DNA from 2 places in the Rothia sp. P6271 genome. Region 2 is predicted to be linked to the other one. Evidence: riboswitches for the same ligand, from Rfam matches in the RefSeq annotation. Region 2 holds a riboswitch; the other holds the start of a gene.

Region 1 (15,948 bases), on a different contig from region 2:
TTAACGATAACAACATCAAAAGGTTCGATGCTTAGGTCTTCTAGAGTTTGTCGGTGTTGTTCTTTCCGACGGTCAGCTAGAATACCTGCGTGAATCCTTGGGTGAAGAGTTTTGACGCGACCTTCAAGACATTCGGGAAACTCGGTGATATCAGATACTTCTGTTACTGGTACGCCTGCAGAAGCAATCGTCGCTGCGGTAGAACCTGTTGAAATGAGTGATACACCGGCTTGGTGTAGTCCGCGTGCAAGGTCTTCTAATCCAGTTTTGTCGTAGACAGAGATGAGCGCACGTTTGATGGGGACACGATCTAGCTGAGTAAGGCTCACAAATACTCCAATTTTTGTCTGGGTAAAAGGTGTTATTTTTTGATCCGTTTTCAGCCCCGGCCCACGGGCTAGATACCAGTGATGAGGTATCTACATCTGTGGCACCGGCGCTTATAAAAGCGGTGGTGTATGTTCTTCAGGAGTGGTTTTCTCCGTGGCATTCTGCGAAGAACGTAGAGTGTGGCTTATCTGTTCAAGAGTGTTCACAAGTAACTCCCGCTCTTTGACTTTGATACGCTCGTGAAGGGTTTCTTCGGTGTCTGTATCTTCCACAAGGACAGGAGCTTGAGCAAGGATAGTTCCGGTATCCACCCCTGCATCAACTAAATGAACCGTCATTCCAGTGACTTTAACCCCATAGGCGAGGGCGTCGCGTACCCCGTGTGCTCCGGGGAAAGAGGGTAAGAGAGCAGGGTGGGTATTGATGATACGTCCGGCGAATCGTTCAACAAGTTGTTTGTCCACGATGCGCATGAAGCCAGCGAAGACGATACGATCAGGGTTATATCGGGTGAGGTGTTCTTCAAGGGCGCGGTTCCATTGCTCGCGAGAAGAATAATGATGTGGTTCGCACAGGAACGTTTCAATACCGTTCTCTTGGGCTCGTGCGATACCACGGCACGGTTTATCTGCACCGACAGCAAGAATATCCACCGTGAGGGTGCCTGCCGAAACAGCATCTATGATGGACTGTAAGTTTGTCCCTGACCCAGAGACCATCACCACAATACGCATGATTCACAGTGTACCCCACCTTGTGGCGAAGCTAATAGTTCAATTATTTATATGACTTAAAGTATTTTGCACAGGAGAGAGCAGGTGCGAGGAATCCCTCAAATCTCTCAGAGCAGGTATCCTAGAGAGTATGTCTGTACAGCCTATGCTTCCTGAGAATGAGTCCTCCCCCATGGTTCAAGACGCAAAGCAACGTCTTGATGTCTGTCATCGTTTGAGCATTGCTTTCGGCCTTTTAGGGTTTGTGTTCTCCGCGTATAGCGGGTGGTGGCTTATTGCAGCATTGTCCTTTCAGCTGGGGATGATTATCAGCGCTGTTTGGGGCATGACGTATATTGCTCGGGCACGTGCGTCCTCAGGCATGTATGTAACGTTCACATTCTTTATGGTGATTGCGCTAGTACTCATGTTTAGTACCTCAATACAAATAATTTTTATGGACCAAACAAACCAGTTTGCAGATTGTACCCGTCATGCTCTGACTATTGTCCGGCAGGAGCAGTGTAAAGCTGATTTAGAAGATAATCTTTTAGGGTCCTTACTCAAATAACGACCCGATAGGGGCAGTCGTACCGGGAGTCATAGGGGTACTGGTAGCAGTACTCATGGTGGTGGTTGTAGAGCGATTAGACTGGGACAAACAACCCCCACAATAAACTTCAAGATAAAACCTCAAGGTATTGTCTTCAAGCACATTTGATGATGCTCTAGATACATCCCATAAGCTCAATTATTTAAGTGAGGTTTTGTCACACCCTCAGAACGCCAAAAGCTCTGTGCCCGAAAAGCGTTAAGAGTCATCAGACTTCGACGAAGAACGACGTCGAGTTTTTGGACGGCGTATGACTCGCCCATGTTTAAAGTGAGTGAGGGTTTTCCCTTCAGAGGAATCCTTATCTCCAGTTACCTTATCGGTTGCAGTATCATTTTTTTGTTTCGATACGTCATCTTCAGTTGACGAAGCCTCTGCCTGAGCCTCGAGGTGTTCCTCTTCGAGATCAGAAAACAATCGTAAGTTTTGGGCTACGACAGATTCAAAATCAGCAGTTTTTTTCTCCTCTTTTTGAGTCACCTCAGATCGCGTCGTATCCGATAACGGTTCATCAGCGTCTTCTAAGAGACGACGCACAGCCTCTGAAGAAGGCTTATTGGTTTCATCATGCTGTTCTTCAACTTCTGCGATAGCAGAATTCTGACGAGAGTTCCGACGTTGCGCTTTTTTCTGCTCGCGGGCAAGACGTTTACGACGACGGCGCTCTTCACGGTCGTTCTTTAGCTCAGAGAAACGCTCAAGCTCAGTAATAGCGCCACGATGGAAGATAGGGGCCATCACCGATCCCATCATCACGCCACAAGCAATCCAACCGGCAGATAAAGCACCAAATAATAAAGCATCTGGCCCTAAATCAGTAAAACGTCCCATACCAAGAGAACCGCGCGATGCCCAACCGCATAACGCCAAAATGATGCCGGCAGGAACAGAAACAAAGATAGCTAAGGCAAAAGTTGATAGTGGCAAAGAAATCCAGCGGAAAGGAATTTTCAGAGAAAGCCACTCATCAAGGTGGTCTTCACCGGCACGGAAGAACCACCAGCCAGCAACAATACCGCACAGCACAGGAACCGCAATAGCAATATAGTTCCACGGTTCATTGACCGTTGGTAAGGCACCCAGAAGAGGGAAAGCGGGGAGCACACCAGTAGAGTGTTCAAAGAAGTTTACGGAGGTATGTTCTCCCAATGAGAAACCAGCTCCGACACTCCAAGACATCGCCCAAAAAACTACGTTAGGGATAACACCAAGCTGTAAAAAGGTCAAAGCAGTATCGCCGATAGCACCAGCATCAAGCAATTGATAAATTGTTACGACATCGCTCCAATGCCAGAGCAAAGACAAGCTCAGTAATAGCCCTCCACAGCCAATAAACGCAAGAACTGCCACGATTGACGCGCGAAGAACTGTCCAAACATAAGAACCCGCCCAACGTGAGTACTGGCTAAACTGAGCAACCCATTCGGCAGCGTTAACACCGATCATTCTTGCCAAAGAACGAGACTCGTACCAGCCACCAAGAATAAGCCCTGATAAAACGACCCAACACGGTACAAGTGCAGAAGCTACAGGATACGCTACCGCAGCAGTATCTGTTGTCAAAAGGCTCAAGCCCCCAGCACAGGCACTATAAGTGATAGCTCCGGTTAATGTTGGTATCCAGAATTGTCCCTCACGAGATGCTTGAGCTAAGACTCGTCCTGAACGGAAACATAACCATAAGGGTATCAGCGTTAAGCCCAACGGGATAAAGCTCATCGTCCCTTGAATATCGGGGGTGTCTCCATACGGGGCAGAGATGTTCAGATGAAGAGGAACCCCGTGGATTAGAAGCCACATTTGGCTAACTAAAACTGCCATAGCGTAGAGGTCACGCTGTTCAAAACCGCCGGTAAACCATACGGCACCCAGTAGTAGCACTACAGCAAAGCAAGAGTAGAAGGCAGTACGAAAGAGTTCGACAACACCCTGTAGCCAGAGGGGCATCGGTATCGAACGTTGTTGAGGTTTCATCACGCTGGTTTTCATCGTCTTTTATCTTGTCATGAACTCTATTGAACTCTGAAGTTCACACAGCTTTTCTAATCCAAATGAGACATAAACCAAGGATTTTCTTCACCGCGTGCACCCCACTGAACCATACCATGTATGCCGGTCAAGACGCTAAGCTCATCACAGCCTACGTCTTAAGGTCACGTAAAAGACACAGGGTTTATAGTCCTCGCGCGGCGTTTTCGTGCAGCGGATTAACGGCAGGGACTCCCCAGCGGCGATAAATATCTGCTTTAGAAGAAACTATTTCTAGCTGATGCACTTCAGCGGTAGCAGCCATGAGCCCTTCAAGTGCGGCGGTAGGCAATGGCGTATAAGGGCCTTCTGGTGAGGGGCGTTCTTCAGCACGAATTTGGCGACCGGCCCATGCCAAAGATACGTTCGTATCAACGTCGAGAACCTGCCCGCTAAAACGTTCGAGAAGTTCGTTAACCCACCGCTCTGTTTCAGGGTAGGGGTAAAGCCCTTTAAGTTCGCCTAGGCTAAGTGCTGATATGTACATCACCATATATGAGCGACGGCGAAGAAACGCAACGACCTGCGGATGTGGTGTGGTTTTGCGAATCTCTGCTAGTACATCAGAGTCTAGAAGTAGTCCTCTTATACTCATGCTGCTTGTAAGATACCGTATTCCTGGTTAGGGATACCGTGCGGATTAGGAGAGAGCAAAAAGTTAAGAAACTCAGAACGCTCATGGGAAATACGAGTGTAATCTTGAATGCTTACGGCAGCGTAACCGCCACGAGTTTGAGCAGAAGAAACAGGTTGAATATTGTGCTGAGGGCGAGCGGTGTTGTGCATGATACAACTGCGCTGAATGCGCTTTCCTTTCGAAGTGCTCTTGTCCGTACCAGCCTGCGTACTATGACGCGAATACGAACCGCTTCGTCATCCGAGCCACCCGTGAACATGGGGTTGGCGTTCAACTAAAGTCGGAGCTTATCAGTTGAAACTCTTGAAGCTGAATCCAGAATAACGCAACCACCACAAAAAAACAAAGAGCACAGCCCAAAATATTTGAGAGATTTAGGCTACACCAGCTTTAGTGAAAGCTCATCCGGTAACCTAGAACATATATGCACCCTGCCAGCAGAGGATACAACCACCGTGAATGCACCATCAGCTTTCCCCAGAATCCCCGTCAGCGCAGCAAAAATTATCCAGCAAGTAGGACACCGCACCTACCTCCGCGGAAAACAATACATGCAAGAAGGCAAAGTCGCCCGATACTCCTACGACGCCCAAGCACACATCCTGACAGGAACAACCTACGGCGACGCAACAGACCCATACCTCAGCAAAATTGTCTTCCCCGCAAAACAGGTTGAAGGATCCCTCGCCTTCTCCGCACGATGCACCTGCCCAGTACGCACCGACTGCAAACACTCCGTAGCCATCATGCTCACCGCCATCGAAAGAGCCGAAAAAGTTAGCAAAGCCCAAAGCTCCACTCAACGCGTCACAGACGGACTCAGCAAAGAACAGCTCAAACAACACGGAATCACCACTGCACAAGAGCTAGCAGAACAACAAAAAATGTCGACATGGCGCAGAACGCTGTCACAAACACTGGCGCAGCATCACCGGATACCCTACGAAAATAACAGCAATACCATCGCCGCTCTCGACCTCAAAATGCACGTCAACTCCCGCTTCGCACTCGGTAGCGGTCAACACAAAACACCACGTATCACCCTACAAGCACGCCCACTCGTCCAAGGTAAAAACAACCGATGGATTAAAGACGGCATCAACTGGGAACACTTCCAAAAAGATCACACCGGAAAGACAAGTAGCCACGCCCTCCGACCCCAACACGAACGATGGTTGCGAGAGTTCTACTCCATCATCAGACCTTGGCAATCAGCGTACACTTCCCACCGCGATTGGGTAACACTTTCTACTGTTAACTCTTCCCTACTATGGAAAGTACTCAAAAAAGCAGAAAAAATAGCACTGCCCATCCTGCTAGAGGGAACACCCATCACTACGGCGCACACCGAAGAAGCCACGCTAAAAGCAGAACTTCACAGCTACAAAGACGGTCTACGCATCACACCTACACTCACCGCAGGAGAAAACGCCTTCCCCGCATACTACTGCCACCCAATAGGCCAGCCCCGCAACGGATTCATTGCCCTCGGACACAAAGCACAAGAACACTACAAAGCCACAGCACAAGCTGAACATTGGGAAACAACCCTACCTAGCGCCATCAATCCAACACGTCTCAACGACCAATACGCCGCAGCCGACCTTATTTTCATTCCCCTGAAAGAAACACTCAACGGCGCAGCAGAAACCCTTATCCGAGAAGAACATATCGAAATCCCCTCACAAGATATCAATAGTTTCTATCAAGAGTTCTACCCATATCTCACACGCAATATCAGCTTCTGCACCAACGACGCAACGATACAACCACCCCAAGTACAACAACCAGAGCTGATTCTTCACGTCTACTTCGACAGCGAACAAACACCCCACGCCCACACCCGCTGGGAATGGGAATACCCTAAAGACCCGCTCAAGAACACACGAGATGAAAGCAACCTCGAATACTTCCCAGTACAGAGCACCTTATTAGACATCTATGAACAGCGCGATAAAAACTACGAAAATACAATCCTCGCGCAACTCAAAAATATCTACCCCGCATTACAGCTCACAGAACAACACTTCTACGACTGGGATGTTCAACAACTCACCGAATCTATACTGCCCCAATACCGAGATGTTCATGGACTCCGCATCCAAACTCACGGACAAGAACCTCAATTCACAGAACTGGACGTTACCCCCGAAATCCAGATGAGAGTTGAACCAAGCGATACTCAAGACTGGTTTGACCTTGGAATTATCGTCACCATTGGTCAATGGACCGTATCATTCTCTACGATCTTTGAGGCACTCAACGCGGGGAAAAAACACATCCTTCTCGGTGATGGCAACTACTATCCCCTCAACCGACCAGAATTTATCAAACTACGTCAACTACTAACCGAAATAGAAGACTTCTCAGAACCAGACCAACCACTTAGCCTCAACAAACACCAATTAGGGATGTGGGAAGAACTCGAAGAGCTTGCCACCACCACACAATCATGCCAAGGATGGCAAGAAAGTATTCACAGCCTCCTCAGCGACAAAGACAGTAGCGATAACGTACCAACTCCAGCAACACTCCAAGCACAGCTACGCCCCTACCAAGAAGAAGGCTACCAATGGCTCTACTTCCTGTGGAAACACCGCCTTGGAGCCGTCCTCGGTGATGACATGGGGCTTGGTAAAACACTACAAACTATTTCCATGATGCTCAAAGCCTATGAACAGTGGGTCGAAGAGCTCAATAACAGCACCCCATCATTTGCTCCCTTCCTCATCATTGCCCCCACCTCTGTTGTTCCCAACTGGGTACAAGAATTAGAACGCTTCGCACCAGAACTTGAAGTCGCCGCCATCACCACGTCCACTGCAAAATCGCAACAAACACTCACAGAACGTATTGGTCAGGCACAAGTCGTTATCACGTCATACACTCTGCTACGACTAGATTCCAACGCTTTTAACAGTTACGCACAAGAAACACCGTGGAACGGGGTCATTCTTGATGAAGCGCAATTCATCAAGAATGCGAGAACTCAAGCACACCAAATAGCACGAAAAATACCTGCACGTTTCAAACTTGCCGTCACCGGAACACCCATGGAAAACAACCTCATGGAGTTATGGTCCATTTTCTCTCTTGTGGCACCAGGTCTATTCCCCAGTGCACGAAAATTCAAAGACTATTACGTACAACCCATCACTGAAAGCAAAGACCACGAAAAACTCGAACAGTTACGGCAACGGATACGCCCACTAATCCTCCGGCGAACGAAAGAACTTGTTGCCACAGAGCTACCAGATAAAACAGACCAAAGAATGCCCATTGCTCTTAACCCAGAGCATCGTAAAGCATACGATATGCTCCTACAACAAGAACGCAAAAAAGTTCTGGGACTGCTCAAAGATATGGACAAAAACCGTTTTACGGTCTTCCGTTCGTTAACAAAACTGCGCATGATGGCGCTAGCACCTCATCTAGTCGACGAAGACTACTCGCACATTACCTCATCAAAACTAGAGTACCTTCAGGCGCATCTGCCAGAAGTTCTCTCTCAGGGACACCGTGTACTGATTTTCTCCCAGTTCACCAGCTACCTTAAAACCATCGCAAAAGATTTAGAAGAACAGAATATTGAGTTCTGCTATCTTGACGGTTCGACAAAAGACCGTGCAAAAGTTATCGAACAATTTGAGAAAGGAGAAAGCTCCGTCTTTCTCATCTCGCTCAAGGCGGGAGGGTTCGGGCTTAACCTCACCTCAGCAGATTATTGTTTCTTAATGGATCCGTGGTGGAACCCTGCAGCAGAGCAACAAGCCATCGACAGAATCCACCGTATTGGGCAGACCAGACATGTGATGGTTTACAGGCTTATTGCTGCGGGAACCATTGAAGAAAAAGTTATGGAATTACAAAAAAATAAGTCTGCACTCTTCGACGCTGTTGTTGATGATGGAGATTTCTTTAGCGAAAAGATGACAGCAGAACATATCCGAGAACTATTGAGTACCTCGTAGCGATGAAAAGAAGTGCGTTGCAACAACCACGATACCGCCACATAACAGACCAAAAATCATGGCGAAAAATGTTTCAGCGCACCATGCAAGCACGCTCAGAAGAGTACCGGCACTCCACGAGGTGAGAGCACGAACAAGGTATTCAACCGCGTGTTCTGGGGCGTGAAAACCGACATCTGCTAAGCCACTCAAGACGATATGCCCGCCCACCCAAAGCATCGCAAAAGTACCAAGTAATGAAATGCCTTTCGTCACAAGAGGCATTCCTGACACGAGCGCAGCGCCTATTTTCTGTGTCATAGAAGATTCACCGCGCATGAGCGCTAAGCCGACATCATCCATCTTCACGAGTACGGCAACAACACCATAAACAAGTAAAGTAATCAGCACCGCCACCACGATGAGGGAGATAATACGAATAGCCCATGTTCCCTCATGAGCAATAGTGTTCATGGCGATGACCATAATCTCGGCAGAGAGAATGAAGTCTGTTCTAATCGCCCCAGAAATAACGTTTTTCTCGGCTTCTTCCCCGGCAATGAGCGCAGGAGTTTCTGTCTCTTCTGCTGAATGCGGATGAAATAGCTCTAGTATCTTCTCAGCACCTTCAAAGCAGAGGTACAGACCACCCAACATTAACAACGGAGTTAATGACGCTGGCCATAACCAACTCAAAAAGATAATCAGTGGAAGAATAAAAAGTAGCTTATTACGGAGAGAACCAACCGCAATTTTACGAATAATAGGTAGCTCACGACGAGGTTCTACCCCGTTTAAATATTGGGGAACAACCGCAGTATCGTCAACAACAACACCAATAGCGCGCGCACTTGCTTTAGAGGCGGCAGCAGCAACGTCGTCGGTACTTGTCGCTGTGAGTTTTACTAATGCTGCGATGTCGTCTAGAAGCGCAACTAGCCCGCCAGCCATGAGGATCTCTTTTCTTTATATCTGTCCAATAAGCTACTACCCCAAGAATACAAGGGAAGTTATCGTTCATTACTGTTCAAGAGTATTTTCGGTTGGATATCTCCACAAAGCTGGTTTCCAGTATGTCGCTAGCACGATAGCACCAACGCATATCACACCACCAATGATGGCTGTCATTGAGGTACCAAATAGTGCAGCTCCCAGACCCATCACACCAATACCGATGTTAGGCCCACCAGCAAGGGTCATGATGAAGATACCCTGAAGGCGTCCGCGAAGCCTATCGGGGGTTTCTTGTTGAATGATAGTAGAACGGAATATACCGCCTACACCATCTGCCCAGCCTGCTACCGCTAACGCGCAAGAAGCACAGACAAGAGGTAATAGGTTTTCGTGTAAGGACTCGCTCGGAGAGCGTCCTTCTAAGAAGAGTGCAATTGCACCGAAGAAAACGAATCCTATCCCCCACAACATATAGCTCATTGTGAGGAAAGCTCCACGGCGTTGTATAGCTGATAGCCACCCCGAAAAAGTGACCCCGATAAAAGCCCCTAGTGCGCCAGCTGAAAAGAGTACACCGGCGCCAAGGTCTCCACCACCAAAGGAGAGGAGCACTAGAGCAGGAATGAGAGGACGGGCTTGGACGCATATCATCGCAATCAAATCAATGATGAACGTCATCGCAATGACGGGGGTGCGCCGTACAAAATAAAAACCTTCTACTACAGAGCAAAGACCACGAACCTTTGGTGTTTTTTCATCGTGTTCAGGAAGAACTGTAGGAAGTTTATATAGCGCCCAGATACTGACCAGTAGAGCAAAAACGTTAACAAGGTATGTGTAGTTATACCCGATAGAAGCAATGAATAAGCCACTGAGCAAAGGCCCAAGAGCCATGCCCAAGGAGCCAACGCTCATATTAAGTGCGTTGGCAGATGCAAGAAGTTTTGGAGGAACTATTCGAGGAATAATAGCGCCACGAGCAGCCTGATTAATGGGGAAAAGTAATGATTCTAAAGCGACGAGAGTATACAAAATCCATTGGTTCTGGAGGTTAATCCATGATTGCAAAGCAATGAAAAGGGTCATGAGCCACATGCCCCAGCTGGCGGTTAAAGAAACTTTACGACGGTCATAGTTATCGGCGACGACTCCTCCGCAAAGACCTCCTATGATAAGGGGTAACACCACAATAAAGCCGAGAAGCCCTACGGCGAAGGTGGAGTGTGTGAACGAAAAAATTTCTAGGGTGACGGCTGTTGATGTAATTTGAAAACCCAAACTAGAAAAGAGAGAACCAATCCACAGCCGGCGGTACTCGGGGAGTTCTCTGACCGGCGTTAAATCCATAAAAATTTTCGCCATGAGGGAAATACTACACTATGGATAACCGTGCCTTCTGCCGTCTATTTACCCATCTTTTCAGGGGTTATCGGTGCGTTGATGAAGAGCATATGATGACGCAAAGAAAAGTAACACCACCATTTTTGGCGGCACTAAATCTATGATGAAAGAACAGACAGAAAATTTTACGCATAAAGTTTTCTGATCGATGCCGTTGAGTACACCTTCGAAAGGATTATCAGATGGCACAGCAACCTCTCAAAACATTTAATGATGGACACACCATCCCTCAGCTAGGTTATGGGCTCTGGCAGGTCGAAAACGACCGAGCAGAAGAAGTTACACAACTAGCGCTTGATGCCGGATACCGACATATCGATACCGCAAAAATCTACGGCAACGAAAGTGGTGTGGGCAAAGCATTAGCATCTAGCCAAGTAGCTCGTGAAGACATCTTTGTCACCACCAAAATTTGGAATGAGGACCAAGGGTACGACCAAACACTTCGAGCCTGTGAAGAATCCTTAGAACGCCTCGGGCTCAAAAGTGTTGATCTTCTCCTCATTCATTGGGCTTCTATCCATCGTGAAAAATATGTTCAGACATGGGAAGCTTTCATTGAGTTACGTCGTCGTGGACTAGTACGTTCCATCGGTGTCTCAAATTTTCCCGAACAACAGTTACGCGAAATTATTGAGGTAACAGGGGTAACCCCTGCTATCCATCAAATTGAGTTGCACCCATATTTCTCTCAAGAGAAGTTACGTGCCGTTCATCAAGAGCTTGGAATATTAACCGAAGCATGGTCTCCGTTAGGTCAAGGCGGGCAACTACTCAGCGACCCTGTCATCACTGAGATTGCTCAAAAACATCAGGTTACACCGGCACAAGTTGTTATCGCATGGCATTTAGCCTTAGACAACGTTGTTATTCCTAAATCGGTCACGCCAGAAAGAATTGTGTCCAACTTTGAGTCACTACAGGTACGCCTCGACGATGTAGATATTGAGTCTATTAACTCATTGACTCGTGCAGATGGTCGTATTGGCCCTGACCCGTCACATATCGAGTTCTAAGAGCAGCTTTTACCTTCTCAGGTGAGGCAGGCGTCATAGGGCGTCTGCCTCCTTGAGGTTAAACTGCAACTAATACCACGCTATTTTTTAGCGCTATACTCCTCTTTTAGAGAGATAATAATGCTATTTTGAGGTGATGTGTTCTAAGACTTTATGGAACAAAGCCCATGATGGAAGAAAAGAGCTGAGGGCATGAAAGAAAGTTTTTTTAAGCTTCTTCAGAATGAGAAAGTCCGTTTTCTCATTGTTGGTGGTGGTTGCTTTGTGCTCACCATGGTCATCAATTATGCCGTCAAATACACGGTTCTTACCGCAAAACCGACAACAGCTCTTATTATTGCAACCGGAATAGCAAGTATTGTCTCGTATATTCTTTCTTCACGTTGGACGTGGCAAGGCTCCTCCGGAAAACCAACTTTCATACAGCTACTAGGATTCGCCATTGTGACGGTAATCGGTATTGGGTTGAACGCTCTTCCGCAGTGGGTATCACGTTATATATTGTATTTGTCGTACCCCAATATCTCGTTTCTAGCACAAGAAATTGCAGACTTTATTGCTGGCCCTATTCTCGGTACAGCTCTAGCGATGGTCTTTAGATTTTGGGCGCTTGACCGCTTTGTTTTCAAAGGTTACGAGGCTCGTAAAAAAGCAGAACTACACGAAGTGGTACCTTTCGACAGTGAACAGAAATCACCTTCTGTACCGATGGATGAAGATTCTGTTCCGCCGGTGCAAAAGACCTCATAGAATTTAGAGGTTATTTGGGTTTTTATGCTCGACGTTGCCGACGTCGAGCATTTTTCTTAGTAGTAGAAACTTCTTCTTCAAGTAGTAACGACAACGCTATACGTCCACGGTTTGTATCAACATGGGTGACACGAACTTGTACGATGTCGCCAGAACGTACAATATGGTGAGGGTCTTGGACATAGTTTGTGCTCATCTGTGAGACGTGAATGAGCCCGTCTTGGTGAACACCAATATCCACAAAAGCTCCAAAGCCAGCGACGTTTGATACTGTCCCTTCAAGGATCATGCCGACTTTGACGTCATGGATGGTTTCGACACCTTCAGTGAAGTGGACAGTACGAAACGTTGGGCGCGGGTCACGGCCGGGTGTTTCGAGTTCATCCAGAATATCGTTGAGCGTTTGAGTGCCGAAACCCTCATCTAAATATTTTTGTAATTCCATCTTTTTTCGAGCACTCGACGGTATCACTGCACCTGTAAGTACCCCAGCATCCTGAAGGAGACGACGAGCTAACTCATAAGACTCAGGGTGAACGGCAGAGGCGTCAAGAGGTTCGTCTCCTCCCCTAATACGAATAAAGCCGGCAGCTTGTTCAAAGGTTTTAGCGCCTACTCCAGAGACGTTTAGAAGTTCCTGACGGTTTTTGAAAGCACCATGTTCTTGCCGATAGTTCACAATATTTTGAGCTAACGCACGGTTCAGACCTGCAACATGAGAAAGTAATTCAACGGATGCGCTATTAACCCATACACCTACACTGTTGACGCAGTCTTCAACTGTTGCGTCTAAGGAGCGTCGTAGCGCATGAGCTGAAATATCATGCTGATATTGACCTACGCCAATAGATTGCGGGTCCACTTTAACAAGCTCGGCAAGAGGGTCTTGTAGACGACGTCCGATAGAGACTGCCCCGCGCAGAGACACATCGAGATCTGGCAGTTCTTCGCTTGCTAGAGCAGATGCAGAATAGACGGAAGCTCCTGCTTCTGAAACAGTAACTTTCTGTACAGAGATTCCCTCATTTTTAAGGGTGCTCAGTAGTTCGCTGGCAAGTTTATCGGTATCGCGAGAGGCTGTTCCGTTACCAATAGAAACCAGTTCAAGATGATGTTCTTTAACGAGTTCAGCTAAGGTATTCAGCGATTCAGCCCATTGTTTTTTAGGGGCATGAGGGTAGATAACAGTAGTATCGAGTACCTCCCCAAGTGCAGATAACGCTGCGACTTTTACGCCAGTGCGTAGACCGGGGTCTAAGGCGAGTACAGCACGTTCACCAGCTGGTGCTGCCAAAAGTAGGTCTCGTAGATTTGATGAGAACACATCAATAGCAGATTTTTCGGCGTGTTCTCGCAAACGAGCCCTTATCTGCGTTGTAAGGCGAGGGAGAATACGATTTTTCCAAGTAGAACGTACTGTTGATGCCAACCATCCAAGAACACGGTCTTCATCGCTGACGGTGTTGAGCACCTGCACCGGAATACCTAACGCAAAGGCGATAGTAGACTCATAGGTATAACGTTCTTGTTCGTTACGTTCACTGCTTGCACGAAGTTTTACGAGGTCGCTTTCACCTGATTGTTTTAAAAATTCTGGGGTTTGAGCTATTTCTATACGAAGCTCAACAACACCTTCTTTTTCGGCTCTCATCAAAGCAAGAACACGGTGGCTAGGTATTTTTCTGAGTGGTTCGGAAAAATGAAAGTAGTCGCTAAATTTGCTGTCATGCTCTCTATGTGCCGGAAGTACACGTGAGCTAATGACGCCATGAGACCATAAGCGTTCACGGAGTTGTTCCATTAGTTCGTGGTCATATAGCGCGTATTCTTCAAGGATGGCGCGAGCCCCCTCAAGTGCAGTTTTTGCATCTAGTACAGCAGTATCTTCTGGTTCTTCTGCACAAGATGGGCGAACATACGCTTGAGCGATTTGTTCTGCTTCTGCTAGTGGGACTTCGAGGAGGTCGTCAACAAGTGGTTCTAACCCCGCTTCAAGTGCGCATTGCGCGCGGGTTCGTCGAGCAATTTTATAGGGGGCGTAGAGTGATTCCAGCTCATTTTTCGTGTTTGCGGCAAGCACTGAGGCTTGTAAAGATTCTTCAAGTACACCACGTTGAGCGAGTAATTCAAGGATTTTATGGCGGCGTTGTTCTAGGTCCCTGAGGTATTCGAGTCGTTCGTTAAGTTCACGAAGCTGAGTATCGCTCATCCCCCCAGTGTGTTCTTTACGATACCTAGCGATAAAGGGAACCGTTGCCCCTTCATCAAGCAGCCGAATGCTAGCTCTCACACCAGAAATAGGTACACCTAGTTCACCAGCGAGCGTTTTTTCTAGTTTGTATCTATCCGTTCGAGGTGAATTCATAGCTTCTAGTTTCTCATTAGTTCAGTCTTTTTCTTGTTTTTCGCTGGAATAAAGCATGGAAAATCTTGGTTTATTGGAGTAATACGAGTATATATATTGGTAGTTTTGTTCTTGAGTGTTTAGATTTTGATAACGAAACTATGTATCCATTTATACCGACACAGGCACATACCTGAGTTTAAGGATTGACCCTATTATGGCAAGTAACGAGGACTATAGTCGTTTTCTCTCCTACTACTCGCCTCTCATTGAAGAACTAGCCGATTCTGGCTGGTCAAAAGAAGAAGCCTGCCACCGGCTGGCAACACTCTTCCCCGAAGAATCTCCTCGTATGATTCATCGTGCAGTCTTTTCACGGCGATGGACTTTTAACACTCGCACCGAGAATATTCTCAATAACGTTATGATGTCGGCAGCCGTTTGGTATGCCGTAGCTGTCACTCATGACATGGAGCCAGACCCTCACTATGCGGCAGCTTACCTTGACCCTGTCATATTGCAGGATATTCCGCGAATCTTCGCACAAGCGAAAGTCAGCCCCGAAGCAATATCCGTCATTCTTGGAAAATGTGGTGCAGCGCTCAAAGCGCTTAGTGAGAACCCTTATATTCGTCTTGACGAAGTCTCATATGATGATTTCTTCGAAGATGTTCCTGAAGAAGCACGTAATATTGTTGACGAGGTAAGCAGCTGGCCTCCGCACCGACAAATTATTGAAGACCGACTAGGCGATGGCAGTTGGAGTGTCGCTTTAATGCGTGTTGGCGTATGTCCACCCGATTTAGAAGATTTTGGGATTAGTGTCTCTCCCTCAAGTTTAACTGACCTTAATTTTCGCAACGCATTAGGAGAATTTTTAAGTTATTGTATCCGCTATGATCGTAAACCAACGGTTCTTCTGTATGGAAGTTGGTCAGTGAGCCGTAACCCGTTAGGGCGAGTTCCACTTCTTGGCGCAGTACGTAGTAAATATGGTTCATGGTATCGAGGTCTTAAAAACGGGCGTCGACTTATTAACGATGCTCTCAAAATGAGTTCATTATCAAACCTCCCCGTCAATTCCTCATCTAAGATAAAAACATCGACAGCTTCCTCTAACGGCGTTGATGTTAAAGCACTTTATGCGAATGGTATTGGTGTCGTGCATTCTCCCACAGACCAGCATTCCGATACCTCTGGTAAGAACCCGTG
Region 2 (15,948 bases):
ATTGGCAAGAGCTTGTCGAAGATGGTGCGCTCGAACAGGTAGAACCTGTAGCTTCTAGCGTTCGTGATACCCGCGGAATCATCATCATATGTATTCTTGGGGGTCTCACGCTTATTCAGCTGTTCACTCTGTAATTATCAATTCTCACGCCGTTGGTGGTTAGCTCAGGTGTTTTTATCTGAGCTAACCACGAGGCGTCTAGTTATCTCGTGTTTCTTTACGGATAACTTCTTGGTCGTGTTCACGGGTCTCGTCGTCTGAGAGAGGACCAGAACCTTGGAATCCGCCTGATTGCATTTGCAAGGATTCTCCAGCAATACCCAAACCGTTTTCGGCTGAGTGCGCTACACGCTCTTTAGCTTTGCGTGGATTGAATTTCTTTTGACGCGGGTCAAAGGCATCGCGTAGGCCGTCGCCAATGAAGTTGATGCACAAAGAAATTGCGAGAATAAACAAGCCGGGGAACCAGAAGAGCCATGGGCGGGTTGCAAAAGCAGTTTGGTTCTCGGAGATAAGGCTACCTAGGGACCAGTCAGGTGCTTTAACGCCGAAGCCCAAGAAGCTCAAAGCGGTTTCGGTCAGAATTGCTGAGGACATCAGCAAGGAGATGTTTACGGTAATAACGCCGACAGTGTTAGGCAGGATGTGTTTGAAGATAATACGAGTATCAGAAGCACCTGCTAGACGTGCAGCATCCACGAACTCACGTTCTCGCAAGGACAGAAACTCTGCACGGACAAGACGGGCAAGAGAGCTCCAGAAGAAGAAGCCGACAACCACGCCTAAGGCGATGATTGCGGTTCGTCCATTGAAGTGGGTTCCTGCAATTTTACCGAGCACTGCGCTGATGAGCAGAAGCGGAATGATAATGATGACGTCGGTAAAGCGCATGATAATGGCTTCAACCCAACCACGATAGTAACCGGCGAGTCCGCCAAGCACTACACCGATAACACCAGCAAGGATGCTAATAATCATCACAACAAGGAAGGTGTTTTGGATGCCACGCATCGTCATTGCGAAAAGGTCGCGGCCGGTGGCGTCCTGACCGAACCAATGTTCGGAGCTAGGAGCTGCACCATTGACGATAGGGTGCATGTCGGTGTATCCGGTATTCCACCATCCGGGGATTGGCCCGATTCCAAGTGAAGACCAAGAAAGGAGCAAGATGCCGATAATGATGATGAGTGAAACGACAGCGCCGGTGTTACCAAAGAAGCGTTTACGAACAATTTGTCCCTGAGTTTTTCCCAAGGTTTCGCGCTGGGTGATGTCGATGCTTGCCTCAACTTCGCGTAGTGCTGCAGTTTCGGTTGTCGGTTCTTTACCAGCATTAAAATCAACGTTTTTAGTTGTCATGCTTTCACCCTTACTCGCGGGTCGAGGATTGAGTAGACGAGGTCTGCAATGAGGTTGAAGACAAGCGCCATAATTGCGGTCACGATGAATACGCCCATGACGGGGTTAGGGTCGACTTGAGCAAGACCGTCAAGGAATAGTGTTCCCATACCTTTGAACGCGAAGATACGTTCGGTAATTGCTGCGCCACCGATGATAGAGCCGAAGTCCAAGGCAACGATGGTTGCTAGAGGAATGAGCGCATTCCGGAAAGCGTGCTTCATGACAACGCCACGTTCGGAAACACCTTTAGCACGTGCTGTGCGGATATAGTCTTGGTTCATGATTTCGAGCATGGATGCACGAGAGTAGCGAGAGTAGCTTGCTAACGAGATGAGCGTTAATGCAACGGTCGGAAGCAAGATGTGCGTCATGGTATCGAGGTTAAGAATCCAGAAGTCACCGGTAAGGTTTGCGGTTGACGCATTTGCGGTGGGAATGGGGCGTCCACGGATACGGGAGTTACTGATGTAGTCCGGCCATGCTTGCATGAAGCGGTCTGTGAAGATTAACAGTGCCATGAGGAAGGCGGTTAGTCCGCCGACTCGCATATTTTGTCCGCGGTCGTATCCGCCAGCGACAAAGCCGAATCCGACACCGAGCAAGGTAAAGCACACGGCGATGATGAAGACCATCAAGAATGTTGCTTGGTTGAGAAGTGTCTGAAGCGGGAAGTAAACGATAAGTCCTAGTGCTACTGCTGCAATACCGCTATAGAGGGCACGGCGGTTTCTAATGCCGGAGACAAGAATTGTCATAACGTATGCGCAGAGTAGTCCAAGTACTGCTAGGAATGGAATGCCTAGTCCGGGGTGTAAGAACCAGTCGGTTACGGAGACGAAGAAAATAATGCCAAAAGTCAGTACGGCGCCGAAAAGACCGAGGCTGATTCGTGTTTTGGGTTTTCCGTAGGAAGCTGAGTACCAGAAGAGTCCGGCAACGAGAGAGATGAGCAGGTTACTCATCAAAGATACTTGCGGATTGGCGAGGAAGTCGTTGAAGCCAATCGCGAGGATTTCTTTGAGCAATACTGCAATCCAGAAAGATGGCAAGGAGAAGAACAGGAAGCTTGCAAAAGTGATGGTGTAGTCAAGCCCTGAGTACTGACGTAATGCTGAAACGATACCTAGGCTAATACCGATGAGAATTGCTAGAACGGTGGCAGCAAGAACCAAAATCAGTGTTTGGTAGATAGCGTTTGAGAGTAACTGTGTAACAGGCGTACCTGAGAGGTTTGTTCCAAAGTCGCATTGTCCGATAAGGCACTTGGATACGCCAGTAATCCATAGGACGTAACGAACGGGGATTGGTTTATCTAAGTTCAGCGCTTCAGTGCGCTGAGCGATAAGAAGGTCTTTATTAGGGCTATTGCTGGTACGTAGCTCTGCCAGAGGATCGCCAGACAGAGCAGTGAGTGTAAAGACTAGGAAGGAAGCGGCAAGTAGGATAAAGACCGCTGTTATTAGTCTCCTCACGGTATAGGTCAACATGATGATTTCCTGAAGGGGTGAGTCAATGTGGGGAGAGTTTTAAAAAAATAAATAAACGTACGGCGTGGATGCCCAAGAAGATGAGCATCCACGCCGCCGTTGGCGTATAGCACTCAGTGCTAAGCGCTATACAAAGAACGCTGCACCTAGATAAGATGAGCCGTTGTTACTTGATGTCCCAATCAGCTGCGTTCCAGGTAGCAGGGTACTGACCTGGCTTAGGCTCAATACCGGTGATGGACTTGTTGTAAGCAACGAGGCTTGGGCTCTGGAAGAGAGGTAGGCCGTAACCGTCCTTGAAGAGCTCACCATCAGCTTGGATAGTAACCTTTTCAATTTCGCCCTTATCAACAGTGCTCATAACCTTCTTAGCATCTTCGTCAACGGTTGCATTGGAGTAACCGGTGAAGTTAGATCCGCCGTCGGTTGCGAAAATCTGTCCGAGGGATTCGTGTCCGACGCCAGGGGAAACCCAACCGAAGATAGAAGCATCGTAGTAGCCTTCTTTACCCTTGGAAAGTTCGCTAGCCCACTGCTCAGAGCCGAGAGATTCAACCTTGAAGCCTGCCTTACCAGCTGCTTCTTTAATCATCTGGAAGGTATTTTCACGGTTGCTGTTCTTGTTGTTGTAAAGAATCTTCACGGTAGGTGTTGCACCATTGAGAAGTTCTTTAGCCTTAGCAATATTTGCTTCAGGGTCAGTAATGGGGTAATCGCTGGAGTTGTTCTGCTTCACAGCATCTTCATAGACCTTACCCTGTGATACAACGAATAGTTCAGAGTTGAGAACGACTGCATCTGGCTGCATCGGTTTGATGAGCTTGTCGACAACATCCTGACGAGGAATGGTGAGCAAGAATGCTTTACGAACGTTCTCATCTTTGAAGACCTCAGAGTGGAAGTTCAAATCGAGGTGATCGTAGGAAAGGTCTGGTGCAACGTGAGTTTCTGCGTTGTCCAAAGCCTTAGCCTGAGAAACAGTATCGATAGATGCCTGAGGATTAATGACGTCTACGTCGCCGTTCTTCAATGCCTGAATCTGAGCTGCCGCATCAGGAAGAATTTTAAGGGTAATTTCAGAAATCTTAGGCTTGTTAGGGCCTTGATACTTATCGTTAGCAACGAGAGTAACAGACTGGTTTTCGACAACAGCGTCAAGCTTGTATGGGCCGTTGCATACGATGAGGTCTTCGCTTGGCATGGTGGTGGTGTTGAAGCCGGTGTTCCATGCGTCTGCGATTTTACGTAGGTCTGCGTTTTCTTCGCCGGGCTTAGCGTTCTTGATAACCTCTACGAGCTTATCTTCGTCCATGCCTGCGAGCTTAGCTACGACGTGAGCGGGGGTAGCGATTAGGTCGTATGCAACCTCCCAGTCAGCAAACTTCTGTGGGTAGGTGAAGGTAATGGTCTTTCCGTTGTCAGAGAGAACGGGAACGCCAGCGTTGCCTAGACCAGCGGTGTCGCCAGCATAGGAGAAGTAGGTGAGGTCTTTTTCGGCGTCGTCGAAGTGTCCGGAAAGAACAGCCCATGCCAAGAGGAGGTCACCTTCACCGATTTCATTGCCGTCAGACCACTTCATGTCGTCTTTAACGGTGTACTTAACTTCCATGCCGTCGCCTTTATCGGATTCCTCGTAGGTTCCGAACCAGTCGTTATGTACAACCTCAAGCTTATTGTTGATGGAGTAGAAACCGGAGGTGGTCATGTTAGTAATCATGCCGTTGGTGTCGACGTTACCGTCAGCAGAATTGCTATTGAGGGAGCTGAAGGTGTTCACGATTGCCATTGAGACAGATTTTGAACCCTTATCCCCAGAAGATGAGCTTGCATTGTTTCCGGTGCTTGCACAAGAGGATAGTGCAAGAGCGGATACCGCTGCGAAGCCGATGATGGAGGATCTACGTGAAATGCGCATTCCTTCTCCTTTTTCAATATGAGATGTTGTGTGCGACTACCAGAGCTCATCGTAGATGAACGACAGGCAACCTAAGTGACTGGAAACACATGTAAGTTTCATTGTAAACAAAACTTAACCAGTTGTACATGAAGATACCCTAAAACGAATCTTTATTCATATGATGAGAAAAAGCTAAATAAAGGTAAAATTTTTATTACCAAACACAAGCAACCCTCTTTAATCCCAAATAATCAAATCAATAAATATCATTTGACTAGGTTTTATATGGGTTACATCAATAATTAGTTATTTTCTTCGTAAAAGATTTATGTTCTTTTTAAGTGCCGTTTAACACCCTCTCCAAGCCCAAAAAATAATATGGAATTAACATACAAACAGGCGTGGTGTACACATAGTGGACACTTAAAACACAGAAGCCGGCGAGAAAACACCCCGCCGGCTTCATACAGCAAGCCTTACATCTTATTACGATAATCAGCAGTTTCGCCACTAACCTCAGCACGCACAGCACAAAGATTATGCGCAATCAGCTCCTCAGGATTCACAGGACGTCCACCAGCCGAATGAGGAGTAATCACCAAATTCTTCGTACCCCATAGAGGAGAATCCGAAGGCAAAGGCTCTTGCTTCACCACATCAACCGCAGCACCAGCAATAGAACCGCTCTCCAACGCCGCAATCAACGCATCCTCATCAACAGTGACACCGCGACCAACATTCACCACAAATGCGCGAGAAGGCAACAACTCCAAACGCTGTTCGTTCAACGCATTCTCCGTCTCAGCAGCAGCCGGAAGAATCATCACCAAAATATCGGTCTGAGGCAAGTACTGTTCAATATCATCAACAGCAATCACAGGGAAACCAGATCGTTCACCAGCAGAACGCGCCACACCCTGCACCTGAGCGCCAAAGGCCTGAAATAAGCGGGCTGTGCTCTGACCGATAGATCCAAAACCCCAAATCAAAACACGAGCACCCAAAAGAGTTGTGACTTTATCCACAGGATGAAGCTCCTGAGGACCACCTAACTCCCCCGCCCAACGAGAATTATCTTGCTCCTCAGAGAGTAACGGCAAGAAACGCACAAAATTTAATGTCAAAGCCAGCGCATGCTCAGCAACGGTCAAAGAATGCAAGCCAATACCAGAACAGATAACCGCTTCATCACGGAAACCAGCCGCACGAGCCTGATCAGGTCCAGCAAGAAGAGCCTGAACCAACTTCACCTGAGATAAATTCTTCGCTGCATCTTGCAACTGTTCATTAGTATTACCCCAGCTAATCATGACATCGGCATCATAGTGCTCTGCAGGTAGAAGCTCAGTAGGGTCATAAGAAACTAGCGTATCTTCTGCCTGAAGACCAAGCTTCTGAGTGTCCAAAGGAATAATGGTAGGAGCAAGGATTTTCATATCAAATCTTCCATATCACGAGAAAATTAAACATGCCGTAAGGCACTCTTCTTAGATTATGTCTTAGAGCACACAGAATAAAAATATCAACACCCAAGTTACGACAAATACATCCACCCAACCAACACACATACCCCGAAGAAATATAAGAAAATACACTCTTCTAACCTGAAAAACTTTCTATAGAATAACTCTCGTGGACCCTCTTAACATCTTTGGACTAGCCCATCTACCTACGTGGTTAGCGTTAACACTCTTCATCCTCGATATCACCTTACGTATTATCGCAATCTGTTGGCTACCCTATAACCGCAAACCCGTGGTTGCTCTCGGCTGGCTCATGGCAATATTCCTCGTCCCATATATCGGGTTTGTTGCCTTCTTGCTCTTTGGATCTTCCCGACTACCACGACACCGAAGAATCCGACAACGCACTATTAACGACATGATGAAAGAGATACTCGCATCCAAAAATGCTGATGAAGAATCCCGTTCTGTCCTCGGAGCACATGGAGAACTCCCTGAACCAGCACGAGTAGCAGCGAACCTCAACTACAAACTCGGAGCGCTCCCCCTCGTCGGTGGCAACACTTTCACACTCATCAAAGATAACCACCAAGCTATCCGACAGATGACAGAAGAAATCAATCGGGCAGAACGATACGTACACTTCGAGTTTTATATTGCCGCCTACGACAACACCACCAAACCGCTATGGGATGCGCTTCTTGCAGCACACCAACGCGGAGTACTGGTCAAAATCATGATTGACCATTGGGGCTCTCGAAAATACCCCAATTGGAAAAAACTCTGCAAACTCCTTGACGACTCCGGAATCAATTGGCAACTCATGTTGCCCCTGAAACCATTCCAAGGTAAATGGCAACGACCAGACCTACGTAACCACCGCAAAATCGTCATTGTCGACGGACGCATCGCATTCTCCGGCTCACAAAACGCTATCGACCGTTCCTACAATCTACCTGCCAACCTCAAAAAAGGACTCGTCTGGCAAGACCTTACGTTCTCATGCACCGGCCCCGTTGTTGAAGAACTTAACGCCGTCTTCATCTCAGACTGGTACTCCGAAACACGAGAACTACCACTGAACGAAATCGAAACAGCTATTCCCCGTGTACACAGCGGAATGTTGGCACAAATTGTTCCATCGGGCCCCGGATTCGAAACGGAAAACAACCTACGCCTCATCAACTACCTCATTTACAATGCAGAACGACGCATCGTCGTCTGCTCCCCCTACTTCGTCCCAGAAGAAACACTCTTACAAGCACTCACCAATGCAGCACTATCAAAAATTGATGTCACCCTCATCGTCTGCGAAAAAGGAGACCAGTTCCTACCCAATATGGCTCAACGCTCCTACTACGAGAAACTTCTCCACGCCGGAGTCAACATCAAACAATATCCCGGGCCAACCGTATTGCACTCAAAATACATGTTTGTAGATGACCATCTCACCTTCATTGGATCATCAAACATGGATCCGCGCTCATTTGCGCTCAACCTCGAAGTATCCACCTTCATCGTCGATACAGGAATGGTTAAAGAGTTAGAAAGCATCTCTGAAGAATACATCTCTCAATGCAAAACCCTCCGATACGACGAATGGGTTGCCCGCCCCAACCGTATCAAGGTCGTAGAAAATATCTGTAGGCTCTGGTCATCGCTCCTTTAAAAGATTAGGGTTCTCTCTGATATACCCCCCACACCAAAGAGAACCCTAACATTGCGAATCATTACCAGAAGAAAAACTCTTATAAACGCTCTGCCTGATTCTGAGCCAAGCTCAAAAACTGACGGGCAGGAGTGTCAGCAGCATTAGGACCACCAGCAAAAGCGCCACGATATGCTGCCGCAGGATGACGCTCATTCACACGTGTATGCCCCACACCAAAAAGATTCTCACGTAATGTATTCCCCTCATACTCTGTGCGATACCGGCCACGCTTTTGAAGCTCAGGAACAACAAACTCCACAAAATCTTCAAAAGAGCCAGGAGATACATGGTAGGCAAGGTTGATACCATCTAAATCTCCCTCGTCAATCCAGCGCTCCAACTCATCGGCGACAGTCTGAGCAGAGCCAACAATTACATCACCCATACCACCGATAGCGCAATGACGAGCAATATCAGCACGAGTCCACTTCGTCGTCTGAGACTGCAAGGTAAAAGGTGTCAAAAAGGATTGAATGGATTCCGTCTTGACATACTCAAGAATCTCGTCCTCATCAAATAGTGAAAGATCAACACCAGACCAACCACCAATAATCCCTTGAGAAGACTCTATATCCACATATTTCAAATAATCCTGATACTTCTGCTGTGCTTTCTCGTCTGTCTCGTCAACTACCACCGAAAGCATGGCAAGAATCTTCACGTCATCACGACGCCGGCCGGCACGTTCAGCCTCATCACGGATACGAGAGGTCACATGCCTAGTCAAATCTGGACGTAACGCAGAAATGAAAATCGCCTCGGCATGTTTTCCAGAAAAAGCCTGACCGCGAGAAGACGCACCAGCCTGAAAAATCACGGGAGTACGCTGAACAGACGGCTCGGTCAAAGAAATTCCAGGAACTTGAAAATACTTGCCCTGATGCAAGATAGGATGAATTTTCTCAGGATCTGCAAAAATCCCGCGCTGACGGTCACGTAGCACCGCTCCGTCTTCCCAAGAGCCTTCCCACAACTTATAACAAACGTCGAGAAATTCGTCAGCAATTTCGTATCGTTCATCATGCTCAATCTGACCGGCAAGCCCCTGATTCTCTGCCGCAGATTGAAGATAAGAAGTCACCACGTTAAAACCAACACGACCACCCGTTAAATGATCTAACGTCGCATAAGAACGAGCCAAAGTATAAGGCTGGTTATACGTCACGGCAGCTGTCACTCCAAAACCAAGATGTTCCGTGACTGCTGCCATCGCCGAAATCTGTAAGAACGGGTCACCTACCGGTACCTGTGCACCATCACGAAGTACGGGTGCAACAGAATCCTTATATACGTCGTATACGCCCACCACATCAGCGATAAAGACCGCGTCAAAAAGCCCTTTTTCGCACACTTGAGCTAAATCTGTCCAATATTTAATGGTGTTATATTCATCGGCTCGCGAGCGCGGGTGACGCCATAAGCCGAAGCTTTGGTGGCTTGTTGTTGTCATATCAAACGCATTGACAACGATACGTTTTTTAGAAGAAGACGGTGTCGTAGTGGGTTGTTCTGTCGTGGCGGTATGAGTTGCCATAAGTTTTTTCCTTTGCGTTCTTAGAGGAGAGAGCCCTCCTCTATGAGGCGTGGCATGTCGAAAACCATATTTTTCGGTGTTGATATGCCCGACGCATAGGCGCCGTATTTGCCGTTGTGATTATTTTGAGCCGGATCTTCATCTGGGGCACCCCGCTACGGAAAGAGGGTTGCCGTCCAACGAGCCAGAGCTTGACGTTGGAACTCGTGATCGCTGGGTTTAGCTTATAAAAAGTTCTTCTTGGTACCCAAGAGCTTCAGTGTTTATTGCGGTGGGTGACGTTCGCTAAGGAATATGACTCTATGCAACGTGATGTGTTCATCTGCTGGCAATGGAAAGTAACGTCTAGATGAATGTGTACGGAAGGTATTACGGTAGAACTCGTCTAAACCATCCAGAGCGACTGAGAGACCTGGCTCTAAGACGTCGCAGCAACCTCGCTTATGCGGTGGTGCTAACGCCAGAAACGATGGGAGTATCGATGTCGTATTGTTCGTCTTTTTCTTATTCAGACCCTCGAAATCAGGTGCAGAATCCGGCAGATGTTTCGGATCAAGAACGTATTGATTTTTGGGCAAGGCAGGCGCGAGAACGTCTTAGTTGGGGGAAGCTATGGGATGAGGATAAAACGCATGAGTTTATTCCTCCTCGTTTAGTAGACGTTCGTGAAGATGGTGTTCAAGAATTTTCTGTTCCAACGATTAAGTGGTTTGAGGGTGGTCAGCTCAACGTTGCCTATAACTGTGTGGATAGGCATGTAGAGCAAGGTTTTGGCGACAAGGTTGCGCTTTTCTTTGAGGGTGAACCTGGTGATCGTGAAGCTATCACTTATGCTCAGCTGCAACGCCGTGTGGCTCAGGCGGCACATGGTTTAGAGCGTTTGGGTGTGGTTAAGGGTGATCGTGTTGTTGTTTATTTGCCGGTGATTCCTGAAACTATTATTTTTGCTCTTGCCTGTGCGCGTATTGGGGCGATTCATTCTCTTGTTTTTGGCGGTTTTTCGGCGGAGGCTTTGAAGTTTCGGGTAGAGGATACTGGTGCCAAGGTATTAATTACAACTGATGGTCAGAATCGTCGGGGTAAGGTTGTTCCGGTCAAGTCGATAGCGGATGAGGCGTGTTCGTCTGAGAATAATATTGAGCATGTGGTGGTGGTGAACCGTACCTCAGCTACCGAGCAGGAAAGACAGAGTGTTCCGTGGTGTTTGGGGCGAGATGTTTGGTATCACGATTTGATTGAGGGTGTTCCAGATACGCATGATTACCCATTGCATGATGCTGAAGATCCGTTATTTATTATTTATACGTCGGGGACAACGGGCCAACCTAAGGGTCTTGTTCATACTATGGGCGGGTATTTGACGCAGACGGCGTATTCTCATGCGTTACTTTATGATTTGTTGCCTGATGTTGTTGACGCTGATGGTGTGCTTCGTCCTGATGAGTTAGCTACTCGTAATGATCGGCAAAAAGTTGCGGATACTGTTCATTGGTGTACAGCCGATTTGGCGTGGGTGACAGCTCATACTTATGAGATATATGGGCCGTTGGTCAATGGCGTAAGTCAAGTAATTTTTGAAGGTACACCTGATACTCCTACTTTTGAACGGCATTTTGAAGTGATTGAACGCTATGGTGTCACAAACTATTACACGGCGCCAACGTTGATTCGTTCGTTGATGGGGGCTTTCCCGCATGGCCCAGAGTCGGGAAAATATGATTTTTCGTCGGTTCGTCTTTTGGGTTCTGTGGGTGAGTCGATTAATCCACAAGCTTGGTATTGGTTACGTGAGCATATTGGTTCTGGTCGTGCTTCCTTTATTGATACGTGGTGGCAGTCTGAGACAGGTTCAACGATCTGTTCTCCTCGTCCGCATGATCCTCAGTTTGCGCCTGAGGGGACTTTTGAGCAGGGTACTCCAGGTATAGCTGTCAAACCAGGTTGTGCTACTCGTGCTATTCCGGGGGTTTCTGTGCGTGTTGTTGATGAGCACGGTGAGCCGGTTCAGACGGGGGCTCAAGGGTTCATTGTGGTTGATAAAGTGGGCCCGTCGATGGCTCGTACTGTGTGGAAAAATCCTCAGCGTTATCTTGATTCTTATTGGAGACATTATGGGGAGCGTGGCTGGTTTTTGGCTGGAGATGGCGCAAAGCAAGATGAGGACGGGGATATTTATATTCTGGGCAGGATTGATGATGTTATTAATATTTCGGGGCATCGTCTTTCGACGATTGAAATTGAGTCAGCTTTAGTGCGTCATGAGGCTGTGGTTGAGGCTGGTGTTTGTCCTGTTGAGGATGAGTTGACGGGGCATCAAGCAGTAGCTTTTGTGACACTTAGTGATGAGGGTAAGGCGTTGTCTTCTTCTGAGCTACGTGAAGTGTTGGAGTTGCATATTCGTTCTGAGATTGGCCCTATTGCAAAGCCTAAAGATGTGGTGGCGGTTGCTGAGATTCCTAAGACTCGTTCGGGGAAGATTACTCGTCGTTTGTTGTCTCAGTTGTATGAGGGGAAACCTCTAGGAGATACGTCGTCTTTACAAAATGATGAGGCGTTGCGGGATATCGCTCAGGTTTTGTCTTGCTCATAAGGGCAGGCAAAAATCATGGTTGTTTCAACAGTATCGAGATGTAAGTGTACTAATTCACTAACATCACATGATTATTTGCGTGGTTGGAGTCTTTCATCCTAAGAACCTCTATGCGAGATGCTCTCATCGAAGAATATCCTTACTATCCGCTTGTGAAAGGGCGGCTTACCGTGTGTGGTAAGCCGCCCTTTCGGACAATGCTACCTGTACTGATGGTCTGTACATGCTGTAGCATGTATCGGTATTTATTGAAGTCATTCTATCGATATGAAACGTCAGAAAGAGGCATGCGTATGCAGGTATGGGATCCAAGCGTGCTCTTTAGAGTGGTCGATGTAGCAGCAGTTGTTGCTAATGGTTTGCTCGGTGGCGCAGTTGCTCGCGCATTCCGCTTTGATGTTGTAGGTTTTATTCTCTTAGCGGTGCTCTCTGGTATGGGTGGAGGGCTAATCCGTGATGTTCTTCTTAACACTGGTTTACCTGTCGCATTGACTGATTCTGCGTATTGGGCGGGTGCTCTCATCTCAGCATTGTTAGCGTACTGTATTGATTTGGGGAGTCGTTGGGCTAACCGTGTTTTAGTTGTTGTGGATTTTCTGGGTATGGGTTGTTGGGCCGCTACAGGAACTATTAAATCTTTAGGTATTGGGCTTCATTGGCTTCCGGCTATTGCCCTTGGTGTGGTGACCGCGGTGGGCGGTGGCGTATTGCGAGATATGATGGTCAACCGTGTTCCAGCTATCTTGGGAGGTAATTCTCTCTATGCGACAGTAGCGGTTGTTGGCGCAGCAGAGACTGCTCTATGTACGACACTTTTTTCTTCTCCTAATATTGGGATGGGCATATCAATTATTTCGTGTCTAGTTTTTGGGCTTCTTGCGCACACGAGGCGTTGGCAGTTGCCGGAGCCTGTTAAGCTTTCTGTTCCTCGACCACGTTTCATACGTAAAAAACCTGAGACTCATACGATTGCTGGTGAAGGCTGGACGCCGGGGAATCCTCTTACCGAGAATTTAGAAGTTATTCCGATGAGCCAGGTCAAAAGAACATCACACAAGTAATGACATACCTGTTTTTAACGGTGATATATGCAGAACCCCGCAGCTAGTCTGCGGGGTTCTGCATAGGGTTGAGGCGTTGTGGGTGGTAAGAGGTTTTAACCGTCGATATCCCTAAATTTTGTAGGTGACGACGTTACTCAAAGCGAGAGCTCCGCCGTGTGCGGCATCTTGATAACGTCCAAAATGAACGTATGCTCCGCGATATGTCGTATCGGCGATGGGCGTAGAACGCGCCCCCGCAACATCAATAATGATGTTTGATGGTCGGACGATAATTTTGCCACGAATATCCTCACCTGCAACAAAAGGTGTACGAGGGCGCAAGGTTACTAGTGGTGTTAGGTGCGCTGATCCAGCGTCAACACGTAGCAGCTGAACGACATCTCCTGAAACGTATGCACCGTTTTCATCGATGACGGATGCACCGGGGCGAATAGCTACGATGTATCCGCCGCCACGAGAGTTTGTGGTATCGAATTTTGCGGCGATACCAAAGGCTGAATCGTCTTCTCGCCCGAAGGCAAGATAACCGTATTGCCATGTTGTTTGAGGGAGGGCGTCTTTCCACTGCATTGTGAAGTTGATGACGTAACTATCAGCGGTGGATGTGCGGTGAGCTAATGGGCCTAGAAGGATAGAGTCGTCATAGGCTTGTTGATGGACGAGTTCACCGTTTTCCCAGCGGGGTAGGTTCACAACGTCTTGTTGTCCAGCCGGTAGCATGCCGTGTAGCCGTCTGCCTTGTTCGAGGGCAAGGTTGGGGCTTGTTGTTCTTCCGCTGAGCCAGAAGGGGTCTGGCGACATGAATCCGCGAACACCTAGGGATGCAAAATGTTCTTGTACCCAACGACGGTGGGTTTCCCAGACGATAACGGGTTTTCCGAGATTGATAATTTGTGATATTTTTTCGTCGCTCATGGAGCTTTCAGTACGTCCAATGACGGTTTCGAAGAAGGGCACTCCCAGCATGTCGACGTTATCTGATGATGCTAATTGCGCAATGTCTTCGAAGGAATCGTGTGCGTCGAAGTAGCACCAGGTGGTGAATCCTGCTTCTTTTGCGTACCGAATGAAGCCGTTGTTGCCGTCGAATTCGCCTTTACCGTTGCGGAACATTTTAATGACGACTTGGTCTTGCATACCGCGGGCAGTTAGGAGTTCTAGCAGCTTGGGTTGACCGGCAGAGTCTTTAGCTTCAATGAAGAGAACAGCGGAGCCGCCTACGGATTGGTAGGGGCCGCCGGCTTCGGTTGCGAGGATGACGCCGAGGGCTTCTTCGAGGGTGGTGATGTGTACGAGGGGTGTGTTAGGTCCGAGGAAGTCTCTCATATCAATGAGAGGGCGTTTAACTTCGGCGAGGGTACTTGTGCTGACGTACCCTGTTTTTTCGGTGGTGGTGCGGCGTAGTGCGTTGTCGTGCATACAGACGAGTTCTCCATCGGCGGTGGTACGCACTGATATTTCTACAGCTTGAGCGCCTTTGAGGATGGCTTGTTGATAGGCGTAGGCGCTGTGTTCAGGGTTGACGTCTCCTGCCCCACGGTGGGCTATGACGAATTGTTCTTGTGAGAGGAACTGTTCAACGAGTGTTGGTTGTGGTTGTTCTTCTGCGGTGTGGTTCTGTTCTTCTGCGTAGGCTGTTGTTGTGGCGGCGCTGAGTCCGAGTGTTGTGGTGGCTCCGGCTACCCAGCGGAGTGCGGTTCGACGGGATAAGCCATGAGAATGTTGTGGTATCGACATGGAGACTTTCTAAAATATGAGGTTATAGGGCCCTTGGGTATAAGGGTAATGTGGTCAGTTAGTTTTTACCAGATACGGTATCTGGAAAGATTATTCTCTCAGATAATGTTCTTGATGAGTTTTATCTCGTGATGTTTTTCTAGTTCAGGTTCTTCCCTGATTATGGCAAGGATTCTTTTGAGGAAAACACAGAGTTACTTATTTGATTCTCAAAACTTTTTTATTTTACCAATAGTTTTCAAAGAAAAATTTTCAGTTTTAGAGTTGATCACGAAAGCTGTCAAAACTGAAACCACGATAATACATCGTGATACTTTAGACAACACTCTGCAAAAAAGTTTCACTATTTTAAAAATCTTTATTTTTGAGCTGACCTGCGACGTCATTGATTTAAAGTTCAATTAATAATGATATTCGTCATCGTGTCGAGATACTCTAGAGAACAATTACCGTATAATCTCTAACGTCAAATATTTAAATATTTGCGACCGCTTCTTGCGGTAATCATCTGTGGACATACCACGTATGAGAATCATTATAAGAATTATTCTCAGAGGTTTTCTTGGGGAAGAGAATCGGTAGTTCACATCTACGCAGGAAGGTGCTGACATACTTTGGGGAAGGTCATGTCAGCACCTTCCACCGCGTAAGAAACAACAAGCATAAAAGACTCATGCTCCTCAACGCAAGAAGGAACATGAGTCTTTTATGTATCTCAAGAAAACTATGCTGTTATTTGACGGCGTGAACTGACCACACCAGTATTAAAACCGGCAAGATGCAAACCCCCATGAAAACGGGCATGCTCAATTTTGATACACCGGTCCATCACGACATGCAATCCAGCCTGCTGGGCAATCTCGGCGGCTTCTTCATTCCACAAACCTAATTGCATCCACACGGTTTGAGCGCCAACCGCAATCGCTTCACGCACCACATCAGGAAGATCCTCATGGCGGCGAAAAATATCAACAATATCAGGAGCTTCAGGCAAATCCGCCAAAGTAGCATACACTTTCTGCCCTAACACCTGTTTCCCTTTCTGCGCTAACAGGGGGTTCACA

What was found. Region 2 has a riboswitch for S-adenosylmethionine ahead of ACN08X_RS05835 (AMP-binding protein). Riboswitches for the same ligand answer to the same signal wherever they lie in the genome.
Region 1: it holds a riboswitch for S-adenosylmethionine, as region 2 does, so the genes downstream of both, ACN08X_RS05195 (nuclease PIN) here and ACN08X_RS05835 (AMP-binding protein) in region 2, are expected to answer to the same signal.

Annotation. Positions count from the first base shown of each region.
Region 1 is NZ_JBLXXV010000005.1:25,030-40,977, reverse strand. It holds gene purH (bifunctional phosphoribosylaminoimidazolecarboxamide formyltransferase/IMP cyclohydrolase) at 1-329, opposite strand, end outside; gene purN (phosphoribosylglycinamide formyltransferase) at 441-1,064, opposite strand; gene ACN08X_RS05210 (hypothetical protein) at 1,195-1,614, shown strand; gene ACN08X_RS05205 (DUF6350 family protein) at 1,855-3,645, opposite strand; gene ACN08X_RS05200 (plasmid stabilization protein) at 3,830-4,279, opposite strand; gene ACN08X_RS05195 (nuclease PIN) at 4,276-4,470, opposite strand; SAM riboswitch class IV at 4,502-4,630, opposite strand; gene ACN08X_RS05190 (SNF2-related protein) at 4,777-8,292, shown strand; gene ACN08X_RS05185 (DUF808 domain-containing protein) at 8,275-9,222, opposite strand; gene ACN08X_RS05180 (MFS transporter) at 9,292-10,587, opposite strand; gene ACN08X_RS05175 (aldo/keto reductase) at 10,809-11,642, shown strand; gene ACN08X_RS05170 (GtrA family protein) at 11,835-12,392, shown strand; gene ACN08X_RS05165 (Tex family protein) at 12,415-14,757, opposite strand; gene ACN08X_RS05160 (hypothetical protein) at 14,954-15,948, shown strand, end outside.
Region 2 is NZ_JBLXXV010000006.1:44,716-60,663, reverse strand. It holds gene ACN08X_RS05870 (hypothetical protein) at 1-134, shown strand, start outside; gene ACN08X_RS05865 (ABC transporter permease) at 199-1,359, opposite strand; gene ACN08X_RS05860 (ABC transporter permease) at 1,356-2,888, opposite strand; gene ACN08X_RS05855 (ABC transporter family substrate-binding protein) at 3,055-4,803, opposite strand; gene ACN08X_RS05850 (phosphoglycerate dehydrogenase) at 5,262-6,221, opposite strand; gene cls (cardiolipin synthase) at 6,418-7,917, shown strand; gene ACN08X_RS05840 (LLM class flavin-dependent oxidoreductase) at 7,997-9,493, opposite strand; SAM riboswitch class IV at 9,593-9,705, opposite strand; SAM riboswitch class I at 9,881-9,969, shown strand; gene ACN08X_RS05835 (AMP-binding protein) at 9,975-12,083, shown strand; gene ACN08X_RS05830 (trimeric intracellular cation channel family protein) at 12,371-13,144, shown strand; gene ACN08X_RS05825 (glycerophosphodiester phosphodiesterase) at 13,256-14,884, opposite strand; gene ACN08X_RS05820 (CoA-binding protein) at 15,609-15,948, opposite strand, start outside.